DNA from 2 places in the Streptococcus canis genome. Region 2 is predicted to be linked to the other one. Evidence: predicted binding sites of a transcription regulator. Region 2 holds the regulator's gene; the other holds the start of a gene.
What was found. Region 2 encodes HrcA, which represses chaperone genes, less so after heat shock. Its sites were predicted from a motif close to TTAGCACTCNNNNNNNNNGAGTGCTAA; they were not measured.
Positions count from the first base shown of each region.

Region 1: a site for HrcA is predicted at 2,752-2,778, ahead of groES (co-chaperone GroES). Genes of this name have one in related genera too.

Region 1 covers NZ_LR134293.1:721,938-734,407, forward strand. The annotation lists gene EL097_RS03790 (CtsR family transcriptional regulator) at 1-191, shown strand, start outside; gene EL097_RS03795 (ATP-dependent Clp protease ATP-binding subunit) at 191-2,635, shown strand; gene groES (co-chaperone GroES) at 2,813-3,103, shown strand; gene groL (chaperonin GroEL) at 3,139-4,764, shown strand; partial or broken gene EL097_RS10850 (Rgg/GadR/MutR family transcriptional regulator) at 5,020-5,115, shown strand; gene EL097_RS03815 (lanthionine synthetase LanC family protein) at 5,081-5,596, shown strand; gene EL097_RS03820 (MFS transporter) at 5,602-6,819, shown strand; gene EL097_RS03825 (8-oxo-dGTP diphosphatase) at 7,162-7,632, opposite strand; gene EL097_RS03830 (C69 family dipeptidase) at 7,920-9,422, opposite strand; gene EL097_RS03835 (zinc ribbon domain-containing protein) at 9,692-11,326, shown strand; gene EL097_RS03840 (RluA family pseudouridine synthase) at 11,424-12,329, opposite strand; gene EL097_RS10855 (hypothetical protein) at 12,313-12,470, opposite strand, start outside.
Region 2 covers NZ_LR134293.1:980,716-993,185, reverse strand. The annotation lists gene EL097_RS05155 (acyl carrier protein) at 1-220, opposite strand, end outside; gene EL097_RS05150 (beta-ketoacyl-ACP synthase III) at 282-1,256, opposite strand; gene fabT (fatty acid biosynthesis transcriptional regulator FabT) at 1,257-1,691, opposite strand; gene EL097_RS05140 (enoyl-CoA hydratase) at 1,767-2,558, opposite strand; gene dnaJ (molecular chaperone DnaJ) at 2,763-3,899, opposite strand; gene dnaK (molecular chaperone DnaK) at 4,681-6,507, opposite strand; gene grpE (nucleotide exchange factor GrpE) at 6,883-7,425, opposite strand; gene hrcA (heat-inducible transcriptional repressor HrcA) at 7,467-8,501, opposite strand; gene EL097_RS05115 (glucosaminidase domain-containing protein) at 8,634-9,206, opposite strand; gene EL097_RS05110 (M15 family metallopeptidase) at 9,206-9,946, opposite strand; gene EL097_RS05105 (histidine phosphatase family protein) at 9,936-10,643, opposite strand; gene EL097_RS05095 (KxYKxGKxW signal peptide domain-containing protein) at 11,083-11,811, opposite strand; gene EL097_RS05090 (GlsB/YeaQ/YmgE family stress response membrane protein) at 12,058-12,294, opposite strand; gene EL097_RS05085 (DMT family transporter) at 12,330-12,470, opposite strand, start outside.

The DNA of each region.
Region 1 (12,470 bases), 260 kb from region 2:
AACGCCTGAGCGAACAGGTCTTTACTGATTCGATGCAACTCCTCTTTGATGAACATTTAGTCACAGAACGTGAAGGAAACATTGTTTTGGCCATGGCATCTGATGAAGTCTTAGGGCCGGATGGACCAACTATTCGTGCGCGGATGCTCTACCGTTTATTGCAGCGAATCGATAGAAAGGGAAGCAATTAATGATCATGTATTCATTGAAGATGCAAGAAATCTTTAGGCAGGCACAGTTTCAAGCAGCCCGCTTTGACAGCCACTACCTAGAAACTTGGCATATCTTGTTAGCCATGGCTAGAGTTGACCAGTCCTTAGCAGGTCTAGTGCTAAGTGAATTTGATGCTAAAGTTGCAGTGGAAGAATACGAAGCTGCCGCTATTTTAGCTATAGGAAAAAATCCTAAAGGTCAGGTGTCACACGTGGATTTCAAGCCTCAATCCAAGACCTTGACGAATGTGTTACAGTTTGCGCAGGCTATTAGTCAAATCACTAAAGACCCAGAAGTCGGCTCTGAACATGTGCTCTTTGCCATGCTACTCAATCCTGATATTATGGCAAGTCGTCTCTTGGAAATGGCTGGGTATCGCATCAAAGATAAAGGAAATGGGGAACCTCGCTTAGCTGATTTGCGAAAGGCCATTGAGATTCACGCAGGTTATAGCAAAGAAACCATTAAGACTATCCATGAGTTACGCAAACCAAAGAAAACGAAGGTTCAAGGAACCTTCTCAGATATGATGAAACCACCAAGCACGACGGGTGATTTGGCTGACTTCACCAGAGATTTGACCGAGATGGCAAAACAAGGTCTGCTAGAGCCTGTCATTGGTCGTGATGCCGAAGTATCTCGCATGATTCAAGTGCTCAGTCGTAAAACCAAAAACAATCCTGTTCTTGTTGGAGATGCAGGGGTTGGTAAAACTGCCCTTGCCTATGGTCTTGCCCAACGTATTGTGAATGGAGCCATTCCTTATGAACTGCAAGACATGCGCGTCCTCGAATTGGACATGATGAGCGTCGTTGCGGGGACACGTTTTCGTGGTGATTTTGAAGAACGCATGAACCAGATTATTGATGACATTGAAGCAGATGGCAAGATTATCCTCTTTGTGGATGAATTGCATACCATTATGGGGTCAGGAAGCGGTATTGATAGCACACTTGATGCTGCTAATATTTTGAAACCAGCCCTATCTCGTGGCACCCTTCACATGGTCGGAGCAACAACGCAGGAAGAGTACCAAAAACATATTGAAAAGGACGCCGCTCTTTCTCGCCGCTTTGCCAAAATTTTAATTGAAGAGCCTAACCTAGAAGACGCCTATCAGATTTTACTAGGTTTGAAGACTTCCTATGAAACCTACCATAATGTGTCAATTTCTGATCAGGCAGTGCATACAGCTGTTAAAATGGCGCATCGCTACCTAACTAGTAAAAATCTTCCAGATTCAGCCATCGATTTGTTGGACGAAGCTAGCGCTACAGTCCAAAGCATGGTTAAAAAATCAAGTTCGGAAATCATCACACCAATAGATCAGGCACTTCTTGACGGTGATATAAAAAAGGTTTCACGTCTTTTGGCCAAAGAAGCTAAGGGGCAGACGAGAAGGCCAAGGCCAGTAACAGAAGACGATATTATGGCAACCCTGAGCAAATTATCAGGGATTCCATTGGAAAAACTCAGTCAGGCTGATAGCAAAAAATACCTCAATCTTGAAAAAGAGTTGCACAAGCGCGTGATTGGACAAGAAGACGCTGTTTCAGCCATTTCTAGAGCAATCCGTCGTAATCAATCGGGTATTCGCACTGGTAAACGTCCAATTGGTTCTTTCATGTTCCTTGGACCTACTGGTGTTGGGAAGACTGAATTGGCTAAAGCTTTGGCAGAAGTCCTCTTTGATGACGCGTCAGCCCTTATCCGCTTTGACATGTCAGAGTATATGGAAAAATTTGCGGCATCTCGCCTTAATGGAGCGCCTCCAGGCTATGTTGGTTACGATGAAGGCGGTGAATTAACAGAGAAGGTCAGAAATAAGCCTTATTCTGTCCTCCTCTTTGACGAGGTGGAAAAAGCCCACCCTGACATTTTCAACGTGCTCTTACAAGTGCTTGATGACGGTATGTTGACAGATAGCCGTGGGCGTAAGGTGGACTTCTCAAACACCATTATTATCATGACTAGTAATCTAGGGGCAACAGCTCTGCGGGATGATAAAACAGTTGGCTTTGGGGTAAAAGGGGTCAGCCATGACCACCAAGCCATGGAAAAACGGATTTTGGAAGAATTGAAAAAAGCTTATCGACCAGAATTTATCAACCGAATTGATGAAAAGGTTGTCTTCCATAGCCTTACCCAAGAGAATATGAGGGAAGTGGTTAAGATTATGGTGCAGCCATTGATTGCTAGTTTAGCAGAAAAAGGCATTACCCTCAAATTCCAGCCAATGGCTCTCAAGTACCTTTCAGAGGAAGGCTATGATGTGGAAATGGGTGCTCGTCCATTGCGCCGTACTTTGCAAACGCAGGTAGAAGACAAACTATCCGAATTGATTCTTGCTGGTGACTTGGCAAGTGGTCACACCCTGAAAATTGGGCTTTCCCATGGCAAACTCAGCTTTAACGTTGGGTAAATTTCCCTGCTTCACCTAGTTGACAGCTTACGATTCACAATAAAGAGTCTGTTCTTATGAAAACGGACTCTTTTTTCTTGACTATTTTTGACCAAGTGATAAAATAGAGGAGGAAGTTAGCACTCATATATTAAGAGTGCTAAATGATTAAAGATTCTTTTATTGGAGGAAATATACATGTTAAAACCATTAGGTGACCGTGTGGTCGTAAGATTTGACGAAGACAAAGAACAGACTGTCGGTGGTTTTGTCCTTGCAGGTACTCATAAAGAGTCAACACGAAAAGCGACAGTTCTAGCTGTCAGTGAAAATGGCATTCGCACCATCACAGGTGACGCTGTTCTTCCATCAGTAGCAGTTGGTCAGGAAGTTTTGGTTGAAAACGGGCATGATTTGGAAGTAACTGTTGATGGCGAAAAAGTATCCATCATTCGTGAAGCTGACATCATCGCTATTGTCGCAGAATAAGACGATAAATCTCTGTATAGAAAGAAGGATTGAATATGTCAAAAGATATTAAATTTTCAGCAGATGCGCGTGCTGCAATGGTGCGTGGGGTTGATATTTTAGCGGATACGGTAAAGGTAACGCTTGGTCCTAAAGGTCGTAACGTCGTGCTTGAAAAAGCCTTTGGTTCCCCTTTAATTACCAATGATGGGGTTACCATTGCTAAAGAAATCGAGTTAGAAGATCACTTTGAGAATATGGGAGCTAAGTTGGTCTCTGAAGTAGCTTCTAAAACCAATGATATTGCAGGTGACGGTACTACTACTGCAACAGTCTTGACACAGGCTATCGTCCGTGAAGGGCTTAAAAATGTGACTGCTGGTGCTAACCCAATTGGTATCCGTCGTGGGATTGAAACAGCAACAGCAACAGCTGTTGAAGCCTTGAAAGCTATTGCTCAGCCCGTCTCTGGTAAAGAAGCTATTGCTCAGGTTGCTGCTGTGTCATCTCGTTCTGAAAAAGTTGGGGAATACATCTCAGAAGCAATGGAACGTGTGGGTAACGATGGTGTGATTACTATCGAAGAATCACGTGGAATGGAAACAGAGCTTGAAGTGGTAGAAGGCATGCAGTTTGACCGTGGTTACCTGTCTCAATACATGGTTACAGACAATGAAAAAATGGTTGCAGACCTTGAAAACCCATTTATTCTGATTACTGATAAAAAAGTGTCAAACATTCAAGACATTCTCCCATTGCTTGAGGAAGTTCTCAAAACCAGCCGTCCATTGTTGATTATTGCAGATGACGTTGACGGCGAAGCCCTTCCAACCCTTGTTTTGAATAAAATTCGTGGTACGTTTAATGTGGTTGCTGTCAAAGCTCCAGGCTTTGGTGACCGTCGTAAGGCCATGCTTGAGGACATTGCTATTTTGACAGGTGGTACAGTCATTACAGAAGATCTTGGTCTTGAATTGAAAGATGCTACGATGTCAGCTCTTGGTCAAGCCGCTAAAGTGACCATTGACAAAGACAGCACTGTCATTGTGGAGGGAGCAGGCAGTTCTGAGGCGATTGCCAACCGTGTTGGGTTGATTAAGTCACAACTGGAAACCACAACATCTGACTTTGATCGTGAAAAATTACAAGAACGCTTGGCTAAATTAGCTGGTGGTGTGGCTGTCATCAAGGTAGGTGCCGCAACAGAAACAGCCCTTAAAGAAATGAAACTTCGTATCGAAGATGCCTTGAATGCTACACGTGCGGCTGTTGAAGAAGGTATCGTTGCTGGTGGTGGGACAGCGCTTATTACAGTTATTGAAAAAGTAGCAGCCCTTGATCTTGATGGCGATGATGCTACTGGTCGTAATATCGTACTTCGTGCCTTAGAAGAACCGGTACGTCAAATTGCTTTCAACGCTGGTTATGAAGGGTCTGTGGTTATCGATAAATTGAAACATAGCCCTGCTGGAACAGGTTTCAATGCCGCAACAGGTGAGTGGGTAGACATGATTGCTACTGGTATCATTGACCCTGTTAAAGTAACGCGTTCAGCCCTTCAAAATGCTGCTTCTGTGGCTAGCCTTATCTTAACAACTGAAGCAGTTGTTGCTAACAAACCAGAACCAGCTGCGCCAGCAATGCCAGCAGGAATGGATCCAGGCATGATGGGTGGTTTCTAGTTTCTCTATAGCATTGATGCTTATTAAAAAGAGGTTTTTGACTTCTTACTCTAAAAAGGAACAAAGCTTGGATTTCGACTCATGATTTCCACTCTTTGTTCTTTTTAGTTGTGACATAAAATGCCAAACTTTTTAAATGAGAGTTTTTTGCTTACAGGCTTTTAATGTATTGGAAAGCATGTTGTTTTTCTTTGTAATGTGCTATCATGGAGTCAATGAAAAGTTATTCCCATATATGGGTGTTGGAGGGACATAATGAAAAATTTTGGAGAGATTTTTAAAACCTTTAGAGAATCAAGGGGATTACGATTAAAAGATGTCGCAAAGGCTGGCATATGTGCTAAACTCTTATTCACAACTTTATGAGGATGTTATTTATGACGAATCGATAGAAAGTTTTTCAGATTTTATTTCAGATAAAATAAGAAATCAACTAGAGGTGGGTTTTGATAGCCTTAAATTGTTAGACTATTCATGGTGTGAAGGTTTTTCGGGCTTACTTTTGTATTTGTGTTTAGTTAATCAGAAAAAGTATCAGTTATTAATAGTTCAATCTCAAAATGAATTATTCAAGCAACATCTCCACATGGGGACTAGTTATTGCCATGGATTAGCCAGTTTGTTACAAACGGTTATATCCACAGAAAACGATGAGCTATATGAAAAAATTGTGGCGATTTTAATCACACGATCTTATCGAGATTCAAATGATTGCTTAGTCTTTCAAAGTGAGGAACCTAGTCAATCAGTTGTTGACTTTGGTACAGGAACGCTTGGCATTTACTGGACAATGTTAAAAGAGAAATTCTTATTTCATTTAGATACGGAGTAACGAAGATGAATGTCTTTTTAAAAAATAGGGACTTTAGACAGCTATCGCTGAATCAGGCTATTTCGCTATTGGGCGATACCATGTTTTATCTGGCCATTATGCAGGCTGTATCGGCTTATGCTTTTGCGCCACTGGCGGTTTTTTTGATTACTGCTTCAGAGCAATTACCACAGTTATTGCAGTTATTTACAGGGAGCTTTGCGGATTTTCAAAAAAATAGAATCAACAAAATGCTGATTATGGGTTTTGCCAAGTTTTTGCTCTACAGTTTTGTAGCAGTCTTATCAGGAAGTGGATTGACCATTGTCAGTGTTGCCTTGATTTGTCTTATCAATCTTGTATCAGATATACTGGGTCGATTTTCGGGCTCCATGCTAACCCCTATCTTTATCAAATTACTGGGTGATGATGTTGCTGAGGCTATGGGTTTTAATCAAGCACTAGTAAGTATTGTGCAAGTTTTCGCAAATCTTTGTGGAGGGTTAGCCTTAGGCTTTATCAGTTTGCAGTGGTTTGCTATGATCAACGCCTTGACCTTCCTCTTTACTTTTTTGGGATTATGTTATATTCGCAAGGATTTGAAGGGTTACGAAAAAGAATTGCCAGAAACAACAGACTTTAATTTGAAAAATTATATCAGCCATATGTGGCAGTCCTTACGAATCTTATTTGGCTTTTCAACAATATTCAAGTTATTTGTTATCTTAGCTATTGGACAAAGCATTTTGGGAATGATTGTTCCTTTATCGAGCTTATTGCTGATTAAGCATCCTTTTTTGGGCTTATCGGTTGGCTTTTCTTTAGGCTTATTATCCATTGCTATTTTTGTCGGCATGCTTTTGGGAAATATCAGCACGACAATCTTAAGAAAGAGCTTATCGACGCGAAATGCTATGTTATTAGCTCAAATGATGGGTTTTGTGATGGTTGTAGGGATTTTCTTCTCTCAATTTGCTGTGATTCTGCTTGGAGCTTTTGGAAATGTTTTCTTCATGGGAGTCATTAATCCTAGACTTCAAGAATTGTTCTTTAAGCATATTCCAAAAGACAAAATGGGAGCGATTGAGTCTGCCTTAGGTTTTCTCTTAACATGTATAGCAGGTGTACTATCTATGCTGATGGTATTTATAGCCACACAACATACTACATTAGCTGCTTATCTAGCGGTGGCAGTCTTAGCTTTTTCAAGTATTTTGTTAGTGAGGATCAAGTCTTTCGAATAGGAAAAAACAGCCCAATAAGGCTGTTTCAGACTGAAGACAAATCCCATATCCCTGTACCAATAGGATGAGAAACGTTGCAAGGGATTTACTAAATATCCTATTTCTGCGAGCGATAGCGAGCTTATTAAGGCTACTTTCGCTGTGCTGAAAGTGTCTAAAATCCCTTTAATAGCAAGATTTTAAACACTCGGAACTGGCGAGACCTTAGGCTCGATAGTTAGGTATGGAATTCTTCTAAGAAGTCGCTACCGTCCGACAGCACCTAAGGAAAGTAGTAAAAAGTGACTTTTTCTTCAAATTGAAATAGCCCAATAAGGCTGTTTTTATGATGCGTAAGAAGGTTTAGTCATAAAGGTGTGTTACGGTTTTGACCACCTTTTTCTGGCTTTCCGACCAGTAGTGAATGCGCTCAAAAGAGCCCTTTCGCCAATAAAGAGGCAGACGCTCACGGATATCTTTTTGCATGTCCAGCTTGTCCAAGTCTGCTATGGCATGCCATTTTGGGAGTCCCTCACGCGACTCTGTCAGCAGCTCTCCTTCAAAGGATTCACAAAGAAAATCGTAATAAACATAACGCTCTGGCTTATTGGGATTGATAAAGCCTGAAATGCCCTTTAATTGTAGGTTGAGGGCAGTCAAGCCCGTTTCCTCTTTGAGTTCCCTAAGCGCTGCCTCAAAGAAAGATTCGCAGGGCTCGACTTTACCTCCTGGCTGAATCCATCCTGGGAAGTTATCGTGTTGCCTATACAGTAATAAAATCATATTGTTATGTTTGACACAAATATTGACCCAGTTTTTAATCATTTCTATCATCAGATTTACCTCTTTTTTAGTATAGCATAAGAAAAAAAGGGGTGAAAGAGGTTTATTGTCATTTTTTGGCTTAAGGTTTATTTAAGAAAGAATGGTTATACTATAACTATCCTGAATAATGGTTAGTTACCAATGGATAGCTAATTCTTTTCATAACCCCTTCCTAAGTTAGCCAGTTTTTCGTCAGAAAAGCTGGTTAGCTTTTTTTTGCCATTTTAAAAAGCTGTCTTTTTCTCCTAGGATAGGAAAAGTAAGACAGCATAGAGAGTCATTTTTTAACGTTTTCGTTAGGATTTAGTGTTTTTTGATGAGGCTTTCTCGCCACTTTCTTTAACCAACTTAGCTTCAATAGCTTTTAAGCGTTTGAAGGTTTTTTCTGCTCGAGCCAAGGAAACGGTGTCAGCTTTTTCTTGAGCAGCCGCAGGATCCGTTTGAACGAGTTGGCTAAGTTCCTTATTGGTTTGGTCTTGTTCAGCTATCCAGTTTTTTTCCAAGTCTTTCATCTCATCAATAACTTTAGTTCCAAATTGTTTTGGATGGGCAGCCACAAGCTCATTAATGTGGGAAACCGTCCAATACCAAGATTTGTCATTGTATTTGGTACTCTTTTCTTGATAAGCCTTGTAGGTCTTGCTGATGTTGCCAAGGTATGGCAGATAAGGGGCATTACGAGGACTGCCAACAGATAGCCACATGACGCCGCCACCCAATTCAGCAGGAATATCTTTTTTCAGTTGGAAAATATGAGCTTCCATGACATTTGGGTTGGAAATCGGATAGGCATAGCCCTTAACAGCATCCTTAGATTTTGGTTTCCCTTTACCGTCTAATGCCATTTGGTCAAGTGGTTTAAGATTAAGCCCTTCAAAACGGTTACGTTGTAGCTTCATAGCGTCTTTTAGACTAAAGGTCTTATCAGTGCTTTGGAGCAACTCATAATTGCTGTCTTTATAGGTTACTTTTGAATCAGGGTCAAGTGATTTAATCCCTGAGAAAGAGCGAGAGCGGTTAGCATCGCTTAGCGGTGGATTGTAGGATTGGGCAATATGAAATTTACCATCAACTTCGGTATAAGATTTGGCTTTTTTAGCGACCTTTTCCACATCGGCTGAGGCAATGGTATTTTCCTTATCGTTGAAATCAACATGTCCGAGATAGAAGGTATTTGGGAAAACGGCAAATTTATCATCTGGGAATTTGATAGCAACGTATTGGTGCCCAGAGAGGATTTCCATGTACCAGATGCCGTCTTTGTCAGCCAAGGTAACGATGTTTCCTTCGGCAGAACCTTTTTCAGTGACCATTTTAGCAATCAATTCGATGCCTTCACGGGCTGTTTTGACGCTTGGTAAAATGACACTGGCCATAGACGATTCTGCTAAACCATTTTTAACGTAAGGATCGATTTTCTGAATAGCATCATTAGCTGAAGCTGACACCGTTGCGGACATGGAGACCCCGTATTCATTAAAGCCTGCTTCGTCATAGACCCCCTCTTTAGGGGTTACATCAGGAACGGCTGTGTAGCGGTAAGAATGCTCAGGTAGAGGATACTCAAACCCGTTGGCTTGGTCTTTCCACATTTCTCCAGGCTTATTATCCTTAGCTGGTCGAACCACAAAATTCTTATTATGGTTGGGTTCAAGGTCTTCTGTGCGTCCATAGATCGTGGAACCATCTGTTGTTAACTCTTTACCAATGATAAAACCTGTGCAAGCGTAACTAACATTTTGGAACGAAAATGCTGTTAGGACAGTCAAAAGCCCGAGAGCCATTTTTTTCTTTGTCATGCGAAACCTCCTTAAAAATGATAACGCTTTCGCCAATATTATAAAACTGCTCCTTTTAAAATTCAAGTTTTTTCTCAAGCGTTTTGAAATTGTTAGTTATCTAAATATTGTGAGAATTTGTTTTAGTCTTCTCACTAATTTCTCCGTGTTTTCATCCTCTACGACATGGTGCAGGGTCAGGTTGACGCAGGAATGACACGTAATTTTCCCCAAAAAACACCTGTCATTTATGGTATAATGGAAAAAATCACAGAAAGTTGAGCCTGTCTATGACCAAGTTATTTCATAACCAGACATTTAACAAAATAGTCCTTGTTGTTGGGAGTTGCTGTCTCTTGCTTCTGATTTTTGGAGCCTTTCATTATTCTAAAGCAAACCGGATTAACACCTATCTGAAAGCGCGATCAGTTCCTTCTGGCCGTGTTTTTGAAAACATCAAGGAATACTTGGTTTGGACTGATACCAAGGAACAAATCACTAATGATGAAGCCAAATTTACTGATTTCAGGCGATATAGCCAAAGAGAGCTAGCTCAAAAGGCGAAGGAACTCAAAGAAGCAGGCCCAGACAGTGCGATTCAGGTAAAATCTGTTGGCCGTCGCTTTTTGATATTTCCAGATTACCGTATCGCCATCAAACCCATGGATTTAACCCTAAAAACCAATGTGCCTCAAATGGACCTTCTCTTAAATCATAAAAAGGTGGCTGTTTCTGATTCAGAAGACTTTTCCGTCAAACTAGACCGCCTGCCCATGGCAGATTACACTGCCAGCATCAATGGAACTCATAATGGCCGCAAGATTAAGGTTAACAAAGCCTATGACGGCGAAAACCGCGTGCTTGATTTGAGTGTGACCTTCAAAACATTTATGGTGACCAGCAATGTCAAAGAAGGGGACCTTTATTTTGAGGATAACCGTGTTGGCACCTTAAAAGAAGGCCACTTCCAAGTTGAAGATTATCCTGTCACAGATAGTGCCAAAGCCTACATTAAGAAAACTTTTCCAGATGGCGACCTTAAATCAAGAAAATATGCTCTAGCGGACGTGACAGACGGTGATAACTTGGAGATTACCATTGATCATCTGTTAGGAGAAGAAAAAGCAGGGCAGCTATTAGTATCGGCCTTTGACCAACTGATACACTATCTTAGGACTGGTCAAGATGCCGCGAATCTAGGAAGTGTCTTTGAAGCAGGTGCCAGCAATGCATTTTATAGGGGCTTGAAAGAATCCATTCAGGCTAAATTCCAGACAGACGTTCGCAAAGCTAGCAGCCTTAATATTCCTTCCATTCTTCTGACGAAAATGACTCAAGTTGGTAAGGAATCCTACCTACTGGATTTTACTGCTACCTATGAGTTCATGTATGATCAATCAACAGACCCAGCCAAGCAAACCTCAGGGCATATTAGTCAAGAATTGATCGGAAAAATGACCTTGAAAAAAGTCGGAGACCATTATCTGATTAGCCAAACGGGAACTAAAAATATTACCGTTGCTAGCGAACAGAACCAGGTCAAAGTGCCTTCTGTTTTCCCTGAAAACTTTTTAGGCACCTGGGTAGGACAGACAAATGACTTGTCTGTTGAGATGACCCTAGCAGAAGACGGTAGCGTGACCACTAAAGTAGTTATTAAAAATGGTCATCGTAGCGAAACCAAGACCGCTAAAATTACCAAGGTTGAGGACAAAGGAGATGGGCTTTACCTCTATACAGCAGACCCAAGTAGTAATCTAGGGGCTCTGACTCCAGGAACAGGTTTGGGTGGTGTTAATGTCAAATATGCCTATGGTTTTAAGGTATCAGGTAATATTGCGACACCTCTTGTTTGGCAAGCGGGTGCCAACAGCGACTTTGATTATAGCAAACCATTAGCAGGAATCACTTTGAAGAAACAATAACTGATCTCCTACCCCATCAGTAGATTCTAAATAGATGACTTTATCATTCCAATTCAAAGGGGTTGGCTAACACCTAAAAAGGCTAAGGGATTATCTCTTAGCCTCTACTCGATTGCAATTCTTTTTCAAAGGTGGGAGACGTCGCCTGAACACAAATCTTTTCCTGTGTTAAAGGGTGTGTCAACTGTAATTGGTGGGCATGAAGCATGAGACGAGGACAGTCTTGCTTGCCAGTCCCATACAAAGGGTCACCACATAAGGCGTGGCCGTGATAGGCTAAATGAACGCGAATTTGATGCGTTCGTCCCGTTTGCAATCGGCAGTTAACCAAGCTCATTCCACGCTTAAAGGATTTGAGGACAGTAACCTCTGTGATAGCTTGTTGCCCACGCTTGACATCGACCACGCGTTTTCTGCGATCATGGCGATGGCGACCAATCGGTTCGCTATAGATCACTTTGTTGCTGGTCAGAGTTCCATGAACCAGTGCCCAATAGTCTCGCTTAATCTCTCGCTTTTCCAAAAGACGATTCAGAATGGGGAGAATAAAAGGGTTTTTGGCAAAGACAATGGCCCCACTGGTTTCCATATCCAAACGATGAACCACATAACAGGTCTGCCCTGTATAGGCAGAAACGTGGTTGAGTAGGGCTAGTTCGGTAGGTTCATTGCCGTGAGTTTTCATGCCTTCAGGCTTGTTGACGATAATCATGTGCTCGTCTTCGTAAAGGCAATCCACCTGTTGGGCTTGCCCCATCAAAATAGACTTGTCGGGATAATCTTCCTGATCAAAGAAAAGGTCAATCTGATCCCCTTTTTTCACTAAATGCTGCCAGGTAATGGGGTTGCCATTGATAAGAATGTGTTTCTTGGTTCGCAGAAAGTGCCTAATTTTGCGAGGAATTAATAATTTATCTTCGAGCAGTTCCTTGACAGTTAGTTCTTCGTAGGGATTTTGGAGACTAACGGCAAAACCCTTAGTGGAATTACTTACGGTCTTCATTGAGCCAGTCATGGTATTTTTCAACAAGATTAATCGCCATTTGAGTAGCAAGGGCAGCAGAGAAAGCTTCCGTTCCTTCGCGTTCGTCATTGGCTACTTCAAGACGTGTTTCATCGTAAATGGCTTTTAAGCTCTCAGCTG
Region 2 (12,470 bases):
TTGTTTTCTCTTCAACGTAAGCAACAAGGTCACCAACAGTGTTCAAGCCTTCTTCAGTTTCAATTTGGATATCAAAGGCATCTTCAATCTCTGAGATAACTTGGAAAACATCAAGTGAATCTGCGTCAAGATCATCAAAAGTTGTTTCCAAAGTCACTTCTTCTGTTTCCTTACCAAGTTCCTCAACGATAATTTCTTGTACTTTTTCAAATACTGCCATTTTTATTTCTCCTTAAAAAATATAAATTTATTTTTATAAATGTGCTAGGCACATGATATAACTAGATTTTAACAATTAGACTTCCCCATGTCAAACCTCCACCAAAACCGGAAAATAAGACCTTTTGGCTACCATCTAATTTAATCTGCCCCTTTTGGACAGCCTCTGACAAGAGAATTGGGATACTCGCTGCACTTGTATTTCCGTAATGCATCATGTTTTCAAGAAATTTCTCTCGAGGGAGGTCGATTTTACGAGCCATTTTGTCAAGAATACGACGATTGGCTTGGTGCAAGAGCAGATAATCCAAGTCTTCTTTGGCTAGACCTGACTGTTCAATGATTGATGAAATATTTTTGGACACATCTCTAATCGCAAAATCAAAGATGGCACGTCCATCCATTTGAATGGTAGTTCTTGCTTCTTCGCTAATGGAAAAGGGAGAGGATAGACTAGTCTGACCAGAAGTCAAACTCCGTCCACGAGCCCCATCAGTATGTAAGGCTTCTGCTAATACATGCTTGTCTTGACTGGCTTCTAGCAAGATACCCCCTGCCCCATCTCCGAAGAGAACAGCTGTACTTCTATCCTCCCAGTCAAGCAATTTTGATAAAGTCTCTGCCCCAATCACCATTCCCTTCTGATAAGCACCCGATGAAATAAGTTTATCAGCCATGGCCAAAGCAAAGACAAATCCACTACAAGCAGCTGTCATATCAAAGGCAAAGGCTCTCGTAGCACCAATAGTCGCTTGAACTTTTGCCGCTGTTGAAGGCATTGTAGCATCTGAACTAATAGTAGCAACGATAATAAAATCAATAAGATCCGCCTCTAAACCAGACCTTGCCAAGAGTTGCTCTGCAACTCGACTAGCCAAATCACTGGTCATTTCATCCCTGGTAATATGTCGCTGTGCAATTCCTGTCCGAGAAAAAATCCACTCATGACTGGTATCCATTATGTTTGCTAAATCATCATTGGTCACTAGCTGTTCAGGAACGTAGTGAGCCACCTGACTGATTTTCGAAAAGACCATTTAAACCAAATCCTCCAAAAATTGATGTAGGTTGCCTAGTCCGCGCATCAGCGCTTGCATCTCTTCGTCACTCATATCAGCAATCACATGACCAACCATGTTTTTGTGAAACTTAGCATGAAGGCGATCCAAAAGGCGACCTTTTTTTGTTAGTGACAGGTAAACAACCCGTCTGTCTGAACTTGACCGCCTTCTTTCGATGTAGCCTTTTGCTTCCAGTTTATTCAAGCTAGTGGTTACCGTTCCTAATGTTACCATTAGTTCTCTGGCAATGTCACTTGGCGTCACCTGATCATATTTTCCAATAATCTCAATGGTGTGCATCTCTTTTAATGAGACATCACTAAACTGACTCGTCTTTAGGCTCATTTCTTCAATAACCAAGATACGATTGAAAATATCAACCAAGTATTGGTTAATTTTGTCATATTCCAAGTAAACACCTCCTAGCAATAAACTTTGACAATCAAAGTATATCAAAGGTCAAAGCTTTTTGCAAGCATTGATGTCTTACTTTCCTTGGAAATTCGGTCGTCGTCTCTCTCCATAAGCTCTAACACCTTCTTTGAAATCTTCTTTGAAGGCTAGTTCTTCTTGAATATCAAGTTCTTTCTTAGCATAATCTTCCCAGCCTGTAAAAAAACTCTGCCATACCAAAGTCTTCATTCCAGCGTAGGAATTGGAAGACCCGCGTCTCAACCGTTTTAAGAGTTGAAGACAAGCTTTGTCTAACTTATCGGATTCGGCTGTACGATAAACAAAGCCATAGTCAAGACCTTTTTCTGCTGTTACTCCCTCACCAGTCATGACAAGATGGGTGGCGCGGTTCAGTCCAACTGCACGTGTTAGCAAGAAGAGACCACCCGCATCAGGTGCCAAGCCAACATTAACAAAGGCTTGAATAAATTTTGTTTGCGAGCTAGCAATGCAAAAATCGACTGCTAAAGCAATATTAAATGCTGCACCAGCTACTGCACCATCAGCACAAAGAATAACTGGTTTAGGCAGCTGCTTAATTGCAAATGAAATTTCTTGAACCAGCTCAGCAATTTTAACCAATGACTGGACATCATCCTTTTCAACAGCAGCTTGCATCTCAACCAAATCCCCACCAACTGAAAAAATTTTCCCATTGGCTTTAATCAGTAAAAAGCGCACAGAAGACTGCTGCTTAACTTCCACCAATGCTTCTAAAATTTCTTGACAGATCGGAATGTTAAACCCATTAGATACCTCTGGACGGTTTAAGGTTAGAGTCGCAAGGTCGTCTTCAATGTCAAAGATGATATGTTTAAACTGCATAACAGCCCTCTTTTCTGATAACTTATTTGAAAACAAAATTATTTTATTTTAAAATGATTTGATAATCAAATTAATTACCTAAATATGATACACCAGATTGAGGACTTTGGCAAGAAAAAAATGAGTTTTAACATCAAAAATGCCTCCCACCTTGATTTTAATAAGAAAAAACGCAGCTTTCAAAAAAGCATTCGTTTAATTCTTTTAAATATCTTCTAAAGCATCTTTGACCTTATCAAAGAATCCTTTTTTCTTGGGATGGAGAGGTTGCTCACCACTTGCCTCAGCAAAAGCCCTTAAAGCTTCTTTTTGAGCTTCATTGAGTTTGGTTGGAGTGACAATATTGACTGTCACATGCTGATCACCTTGGCCACCACCACGGAGCTTTGGTGCCCCTTTGCCTTTGAGACGGAAGGTTTTACCTGTTTGTGTTCCTGCTGGGATAGCCATTTCAACATCGCCATGGACTGTTGGAATATCTACAGTATCCCCTAAGGCTGCCTGAGTGAAAGTGATATTCAGACTGTAATAAATCGTCGAACCATTTCGCTCAAATTTCTTACTTGGTAAGACATTTAAAATGACAAATAGATCACCATAAGGTCCACCATTAAAACCAGCCTCACCTTGTCCTTGAAGACGAATTTGCTGACCAGTTTCCACACCTGCTGGAATTTTGACGGAAACTTTGTGGACTTTCTTTTCATGACCAGTCCCATGACAGGTTGGACACGGTTCTTTAATTTCTTGTCCACTACCATGACAGACATCACAAGTCACTTGACGACGCATCATACCTAGGGGTGTTTGTGTATCAACCGTCATCACACCTGAACCGTGACACTTACGACAGGTCACTGGACTAGTACCAGGTTTTGCACCTGACCCTGCACAGGTGCCACAAGTTGCTTCACGGTTATAGCTAACTTCTTTTTCAACACCAAAAACAGCCTCTTCAAAAGACAAATTGACACGGTACTGTAAGTCATCGCCTTGACGAGGAGCATTAGGGTTGCGCATGCCACCGCCACCAAAGAAACTTGAGAAAATGTCTTCAAAGCCGCCAAAGCCAGCACCATCAAAGCCACCAAAACCGCCCGCTCCACTACCGAAGCCACCATTAGCACCCGCAGCTCCATATTGGTCATAAGCGGCACGTTTTTGAGAGTCGCTTAGCGTTTCATAGGCCTCTTGGACATCCTTATATTTTTGCTCTGCACCTGCTTCTTTATTGATGTCTGGATGGTATTTTTTGGACATCTTACGGTAAGCTTTTTTAATGTCGTCTTGGGAGGCATCCTTAGAAACCCCCAAACGATCGTAAAATTCAGTATTGTTCATAATTAAGATACCAAGCCCGAAAAAAGCAAAGTGACAATAGGAAATCGACAGAAAATCCTGATTTTCTAAACGATTCATCTTTTTCACACAGCTTTTAGGGCGGGTTCGTTTCCTTTCTATATAAAGGTTCTTCTCTCGATAAATTCCTAAGAAATAGGAGTTTTGACGTCAGACGACTTGCGTCCAAAGAAAAACAATCTTTTTAGCACAGTCCGTAGCTCATGTTCAATTAAGAACACTTGCCTTCCTTTCTGTGAGTTTCATCTTTTTTCAACAAACTCCTTAAGTGGCGTGATCGTCAGCAGTCGCTTATTGCCTATCATGACTTATAATCAAGCCCTAAGGTCTTTCCCCATCAAATAACACAACTGTCATCTGACCTTCACCACGTTGGAGTTGCCCATATCTGCGGTCTCCGACCCCGTCGCTTTCGCTTTTCCCACGACCTAATACATCTTTTTTACAGTCTTCGGTCGCTTTCTAGCCAAAAACAGAGGCTGGGGCAACCTCTGAATTTGTAGCTTATTATGACGCGTGTCATGTGATTCGATAGTAACCACTTTTCGAATTAACATGAATTCGAGCTCTCCAATTTCTTGGCTTGAGATAAAAAGGTCCCCCGAACCTTAACCGTCCGCTCTCTGTCTCTAGGTTCACAGGCTAAAATAGTCCATAGAGCCTACTACTCGATTGGCATTTCCATCTCATGGGATAAAACAGTTCAGTGGACGGCATCACTTTTTGTTTCAGGGTTCGGGATAAAAATGTCTAGTAGACATTTTTATTTTTCCGTAAATTCGCCATCTACAACGCCGTCATCATTTGATGAATCACTTGCTTGAGCACCTTCTGCACCTTGTGCTGCTTGTTGAGCTGCAGCAGCTTGTTCGTACATTTTAACGGCTAAGGCTTGTGCTTTTTCATTAAGGGCTTCAAGTTTAGCCTTCATGTCGTCAAGGTTGCCAGATTCTTGAGCTTTCTTCAAGTCATCAAGAGCTGCTTGAGCGGCATCACGCTCTGTATCAAAACCTTTACCTTCAGTTTCTTTGATGGTTTTTTCAGTAGCAAAGATAGCTTGGTCAACTTCGTTTTTAAGATCAACTTCCTCTTTACGTTTTGCATCTGCTTCAGCATTTGCTTCTGCGTCTTTCATCATACGGTCAATTTCTTCTTCTGAAAGACCGTCATTTGACTTGATAACGATGTGTTGTTCTTTTTGCGTACCAAGGTCTTTTGCTTTTACAGAAACAATACCATTTTTATCAATATCAAAGGTTACTTCGATTTGTGGAATACCACGAGGAGCTGCAGGAATATCAGTCAATTGGAAACGTCCAAGAGTCTTGTTATCTGCTGCCATTGGGCGTTCACCTTGAAGAACGTGGATGTCAACAGCTGGTTGGTTGTCCGCTGCTGTTGAGAAGACTTGTGATTTAGATGTTGGGATAGTGGTGTTGCGGTCGATAAGTTTTGTGAAGACACCACCCATGGTTTCGATACCAAGTGACAATGGTGTCACGTCAAGAAGCACAACGTCTTTGACATCACCAGTAATGACACCACCTTGGATAGCAGCACCCATAGCAACCACTTCATCAGGGTTAACTGATTTGTTTGGTTCTTTACCTGTTTCAGCTTTAACCGCTTCAACAACTGCTGGGATACGTGTTGATCCACCAACAAGGATAACTTCATCAATTTCTGATAATGACAAGCCTGCATCTGAAAGGGCTTGGCGAACTGGTGTTTTCGTACGTTCTACAAGGTCACGAGTAAGGTCATCAAATTTAGCACGTGACAAGCTCATTTCCAAGTGGAGAGGTCCACTTGCACCAGCAGTGATAAATGGCAATGAAATTTGAGTTTGAGTGACACCTGACAAATCTTTCTTAGCTTTTTCAGCAGCATCTTTCAAACGTTGAAGCGCCATTTTGTCTTGAGAAAGGTCAATACCATTTTCTTTTTTGAATTCTTCGACTAAGAAATCAATGATTTTTTGGTCAAAGTCATCACCACCAAGTTTGTTATCACCAGCAGTCGCGAGTACGTCGAAGACACCGTCACCCAGTTCAAGGATAGATACGTCAAAGGTACCACCACCAAGGTCAAATACCAAGATTTTTTCTTCTTTATCTGTTTTGTCAAGACCGTAAGCAAGAGCTGCTGCTGTTGGTTCGTTGACAATACGTTCTACTTCAAGACCAGCAATTTTACCAGCATCTTTAGTCGCTTGACGTTGCGCATCGTTGAAGTAAGCAGGAACTGTGATAACCGCTTTAGTCACTTTTTCACCAAGATAGTCTTCAGCATAACCTTTAAGGTATTGAAGAATCATAGCTGAGATTTCTTGTGGTGTGTATTCTTTACCATTTGCAGCAACTTTTTCAGAAGTACCCATTTTTGATTTGATTGAGATAATGGTATCTGGGTTTGTGACTGCTTGACGTTTTGCAGCATCACCAACAATGATTTCACCATTTTTGAAAGAGACAACAGATGGTGTTGTACGGTTTCCTTCTGGGTTAGCAATGATTTTTGATTCAGATCCTTCAAGAACTGCGACTGCTGAGTTAGTTGTACCTAAGTCAATACCGATAATTTTACTCATGTTTATTTCCTCTTCTGAATTTTATTTTCTTTTGATTGTTCCCTTAGGAGGTTGGGACACCAGCAAACCTTCGGTTTCATGGCTAACTGTTGAGCCTAGAGTCTCAAAAGTTTCCAAGTAATAGCTCTTTTAAAGGGCTCTTACCCTTACCTCAGCGGGGACAAATCCAATAACACTCACTACGTTCGCTTCATTGCTAGCGCAGTTAAATGAACGTTTTAATATTGTCATTTCTTAGTTTACTGACATTTCGGTCAAGTGAGATAGCTCAATTGAGCAGGCGCTAAAAGCATCGTGATAAAAATAAGTCTTCCTGAGGGTAAACACACATCATTGGTTTCCTATTTTCTTTTCGCTTTTTACGCCCTTTGCATCTTAATTATAAACTACCACCATGGCTGGTCTTAGCAAGCGCTCATGGAGTTTGTAGCCTTTTTGGAAAACTTGTGCAATGCTATCTGCTGGGTGGTCATCGTCTGCTGGCAAGGTTTGAACAGCCATATGGAGATTGTGATCAAAGCTTTCTACAGCCACTTCTTCAATCCCTTCTTCTTTAAGGGCTTGAACAAGGCTCTCTTGAACCATTTCAAGGCCTTTTTTGACATCGTCTGTCAGCCCTTCAACAGCTAAAGCACGTTCTAAATTATCAAGGCTTGGGAGAATTTTTTTCGCTAAGTCTTGCGAACGGTAACGTTGCAAGTTTTGACGTTCTTCGTTGGCACGGCGTTGAATGTTTTGCATCTCAGCGTGAGCGCGGAGGTACTTGTTTTCAAAGTCTTCTGCGCGTTCATTAGCCAATTCCAAGTCTGTTTTCTCAGGAGTTTCTTCAACGACGTTATCTTTTGTCTCTTCAGTTGTCTCAACAACCTCGTCGATAGCTTCTTGCTTGACCTGTTCTTTTTTTTCTTTTTTTGACAAGGGCTATACCTCTTTCTTATATTTTCAATCAATAAGCTGCGCTAGTTAACTTCATAGTGATTACTATTCAAATAACGGTAGTAATCTCTTAATTTAACTGCCAGAATACGTCCGATAACATTCATCAAACTGACACTACGGCGATAATCCATATCAATCGGTCCGATTAGGCTAAGCAGCCCAAAACCACGATAAGGAATTAAAAATTTGTAAGTCAACAGGGTGACATTGGCCAGAGCTGCTTCTCGACTTTCTGCCACTTGAACGATCGCCATATCATCTTCTGCCATGCTCTGCCTAATTGACAGGGCCAACTGTTGCTCATGGTCAAGAAATTGATAGGTAGCTAAGCCAGCATAATCAAGAGAAGCTACCTTTCCTGAAACAAAAATCGTTTCTTGGAAAAGACCAGCAAAGATGTAAGCAAACAGATCCAAGACGTTGTCTGTCACTGTGAAATACTTTTGAACAACCTGTGGAATTTCTGTTCGTAATTTATAATGAACAGCCATCACGTCCCTACCTAATAGACGCTCATCCACAATTTCCTTGAGAACTAAAAGGTCTTTGCTAAGGAAATTTTTGGGAATGGCAAACTGAACGGTTAAGGGTTTTGATTCGTCCAAGGTAAGCACAGCTAAGGCATCATGATTGGACAATTGAACAATATCAAAGGCCGTTAATTTTTGCCTAGCAGGTTCCACATCTAAAATTACAGCCGTATAGCCCGTAATTTCTGCTAAAATTTGACTGGCCTTAGCCAGAAGATCTTCCAGTCTAAAGGCTTCAAAATCAAAGGCTTTGACCATCTGATAGACATCTTGTTCATCAATGCTATCTAAACTTAGTGAGTGTTCCACAAAATACTTAAACCCTGCAGCACTCGGCATCCGTCCGCTAGAAGTATGTGCTTTTTCAAGGAGGCCCAGTTTTTCCAGCTTAGCCATGTCATTTCTGATAGTAGCACTACTAGAATCTATAACAGACTGTAAAGCTTTTGAGCCGACTGGTTCATGGGTCTGCGTAAACAATTCCACAATAAGGTTTAAGATGTCGTTTTGACGCTCGGTAATCACAAACCAACCACTTCCTTTCACTTAGCACTCTATGTATCAGACTGCTAATTTATAATTCCATTATACTCCTTCCAACACGCATGTCAAGGGAAAAACTCAAAAAATTAGCACTCTTTTCAAAGAGTGCTAATTCTATTGATCATAGCTTGTTAAATTCTTGTCCTCAATGACTTGAATCAAACGTTTTGCGTAAGTTTTATCATCGGGGTGAAGATAGTCTTGTAAGCTTTGAGCTGGAATTTTATAGCCTTTTTCTGTTGCTAGACTTCGGTACAAGCCTTTGTCAGCGATGTTCCCTTGGCTAAGCATGCTTAGGTAATCTCTGATAGCACTTTCTCTATCTTTATAAACAGCATACCTAATTTTTCGGTTGTTTTGCTTAGGAGATTTTAATGTAATGGCTGCCTGTCCCACTGCTGCTTCTTTGTTAAAGAGATTATGATACTTAGCAGCTAGCAAGGTCTTGCCATCTTTGGTGTCTAACAGGATTTGGCCAATCAAAACAGAGGGGCTGACTCCATAATACTCTGCCAGAGGCTTCACTTCTGGACCAATGCTTTGAATCAGTTGCTCTTGGGTGTAGCCTACCTTAATCTCTTTGGTGGCGCTAGCCGTTCTTCCATTAACAAGCAGAGGGCCAATCATCAAAATCAAAAAGAAGAGTAGGAGCCCTACAAAATAGGGTAATTTCAGTCGGCTTCTCATCATTTCTCCTTCAAAGCAGTGATATATTCTTCTAGAGTAAGGTTATGCTGGGTCATATAACGGGCTGAGGCCTTCCCCACATAACGGTAATGCCAATCCTCATAACCAACCCCTGTGCTTTGTTTTTTCCCATCTGGAAACCGCAGCACAAAACCATATTCAGGTGCTATTTTTTGAACAGCCTTGGCTACTTGTGGATCGCTAGCATTTAAGCTATCTACGGTACTCATATCAATAGCTAGTCCTGTCTGGTGTTCACTGGCACCTGCTGGCTGAGAATAGGTCTGCACCAAAGCTTCCGCAGCTTCTTGTGTTAAACTAGGATCCTTGGCCATTTCTTGGCTAAGATAAGATTGATAAAGCTCCGCTTGATAGGCTACTGAGCGATAGCCTGAAATAAGGTGTTCTTGAGGGTCAATGGCTTGAGCTGCCGCTAAAAAATCAGCGGTAGCTTGTTCAATGCGTTTGTCAACAGAAATGCCATTCACGTCAACCAATTCTGGGCTCATTTCCTCAGTGATATGGTCACGATTGACCAAGACCAATTCCCAGTCTTTCGGAGACACCTTGGGGAGCCTTGTGGATGATTTCTTTTGCTTGACCACTTGCTGACTGGCTGCCTTGTGTTGGGGTGTGGTCGGTAAGACTTGCTTTTCTGGTTTAATAAAAAGGTAGATACCTCCCAAGAACAGACCAACAACGAGTAATTGGAATAAGGGTTTTAACTGATTATGTTTCATTTGACATTGCTTCTATTATTTCACGACCACGGTAACGGTAACTCATGTCTCCAATAGTTTTAATGGTAAATTCCCCATCTTCAAATTCGACAACCGTAACACTACCATTATCAATATATTGTTTTTCACGATCTGGATCGATTAGCCACATAAAAGTACCAATCGTCATGCCATGACTCACCACAAGGGCGTTGCCACCACCAGCATTTTGAATAGATAGGGCGATAGCTTCAAAACCGTCCCAAATACGTTTGCGGAGGACTTCCCATGGTTCTGCCCAGTTAGCCGTATCAACTTCTACGATGCTTTCTGCTAATTCAGAATAAGGGACATCACGCAAGTTGTCACGGTTTTCAAAGACTTTTGTTCTTGGAAGAACACCTAAGAATAACTCTGAATCATAAGCCCCATCAAGGCTACCAAAGCACCACTCACGAATGCGTTTATCGCGTGTGTAAGGGAGAAATTCGTTTTCCGATTCTCTCAAAATAATGTCCATGGTTTGCATGGTTCGCCCTGAATCACTTGAAAAAGCGGCTTTAAAAGGAACACCAGCATCTTTCAGTCCCAAGCCTAATTCTCGGATACCCTCTTCTCCTTTTTTCGTAAGAGGTGTATCACTCCAACCTTGAGCACGACCAATGGTGTTAAACATGGTTTTGCCGTGTCTAGCAATATACAGTCTTGTTTTTGTCATTTCAACCTCCAAAAATCTCTTCTTATTATTATAGCATTTAAAGAAAACACTTGCAAAAACAGACAAGTGCTAGCCATTAATTCTTAAAGCTGTGGACAGGAGCTGGCATCTGCCCAGCACAAGCAATAAAGTCAGCCGATGAATGCGGATTAGCAGCCATGACCGGAACTGTCTCTAAAAGACCACCAAAAGTTGTCAGTATCTACCAGAAAAAGAAGAGTTGTTATTCAATTGACACTATTTCTTAATGTTGAGACTTTATAATATAATGGTAGCTAATAAAAGATAAGATGTTTGAAGCTGCCAAAAAAGCTGGTATCCTTTCAGGACCAGCTTTTTTGTGCTTGCTCATTGGCATCTGAATAAAGAGAGATAGGGTAAGGCTTAAAGAAAATTAAAGTCTATAGTAACAGTTCCTCCACCAGACAAATCTATGGTTTCACCCTTCTTCGCCTGAAAGTCGGCCTCCGTTATCTCCGCTTAGACCTGGAAGTCGGCCGCCGTTATCTCCGCTTAGACCTGGAAGTCGGCCGCCATTATCTCCGCTTAGACCTGGACGTTGAGAACCGCCATTATCTCCGCTTAGACCTAGAAGTCGGCCTCCATTATCTCCGCTTAGACCTGGACGTTGAGAACCGCCGTTATCTCCGCTTAGACCTGGAAGTCGGCCTCCGTTATCTCCGCTTAGACCTGAAAGTCGGCCTCCATTATCTCCGCTTAGACCTGAAAGTCGGCCTCCATTATCTCCGCTTAGACCTGGACGTTGAGAACCGCCGTTATCTCCGCTTAGACCTGAAAGTCGGCCTCCGTTATCTCCGCTTAGACCTGGACGTTGAGAACCGCCGTTATCTCCGCTTAGACCTGGAAGTCGGCCTCCGTTATCTCCGCTTAGACCTGGAAGTCGGCCGCCGTTATCTCCGCTTAGACCTGGACGTTGAGAACCGCCATTATCTCCGCTTAGACCTGGACGTTGAGAACCGCCATTATCTCCGCTCAAGGCTACTTGGCGATTATCTGGATCTTTAACTTGCCGAGGCCCAGCACCTGAGCCTAAAAAAAGGGCTGAGACCAGTGCAGAGAGCAGTAAGCCACTCGTCACTACTCCACCCGCAAATAGCCATTGCTTTTTGGATTTCCATGTTCTGAATTTCCCTTTTGATTGGTTCATTAAATTAACTATACCTCACTTTTATATAATTATTTTTTAATTAGAAAACAATTATATATATATATATTGTCAAGCCTTTTTTATAAAAAATTGTGATGTAGAAGGAACCTTAAAAATAAACGCAACCAAAAGAGCAATCAGACAAAAATAGAGACTCACCAGAAGTGAATCCCTATTTTTTCTGTGCTGAGAACTCATTTTATCTCAGACCTTTTTCTTATCTGAGCACTACTAGAGCTCGTCTTATCATTTGTTACCAAAAATAGCTGACGCAAGAACAATCACAATGGCTGCTCCCATGATGGAGGGGAAAATAGCCATGCCTGCCAACTGAATGCCCCAATCCCCAAAAAGCCTTTGACCAACGGCCGACCCAATAAGGCCGGCAACACTATTAGTAAAACAGCCCATAGACTGCCCTTTTTCGGTGATTTTACCTGCAATCATGCCGATGATAGCACCTACTATTAAAGACCAAATCATCTCACTACCTCTTTCTCTTATCTCGTCTATTATAGCTACCTTAATAAATCGCAACCCTTCTTACGCTTGATGTTCTGTCTCACAGCTGCTTTCATCAACCGTTTTTCTTTTTGGTAAATCAGCAAATCTCTAAAAGAAATCAGCAAAACAGCCACTAAAATCAAAACCATTCCTAA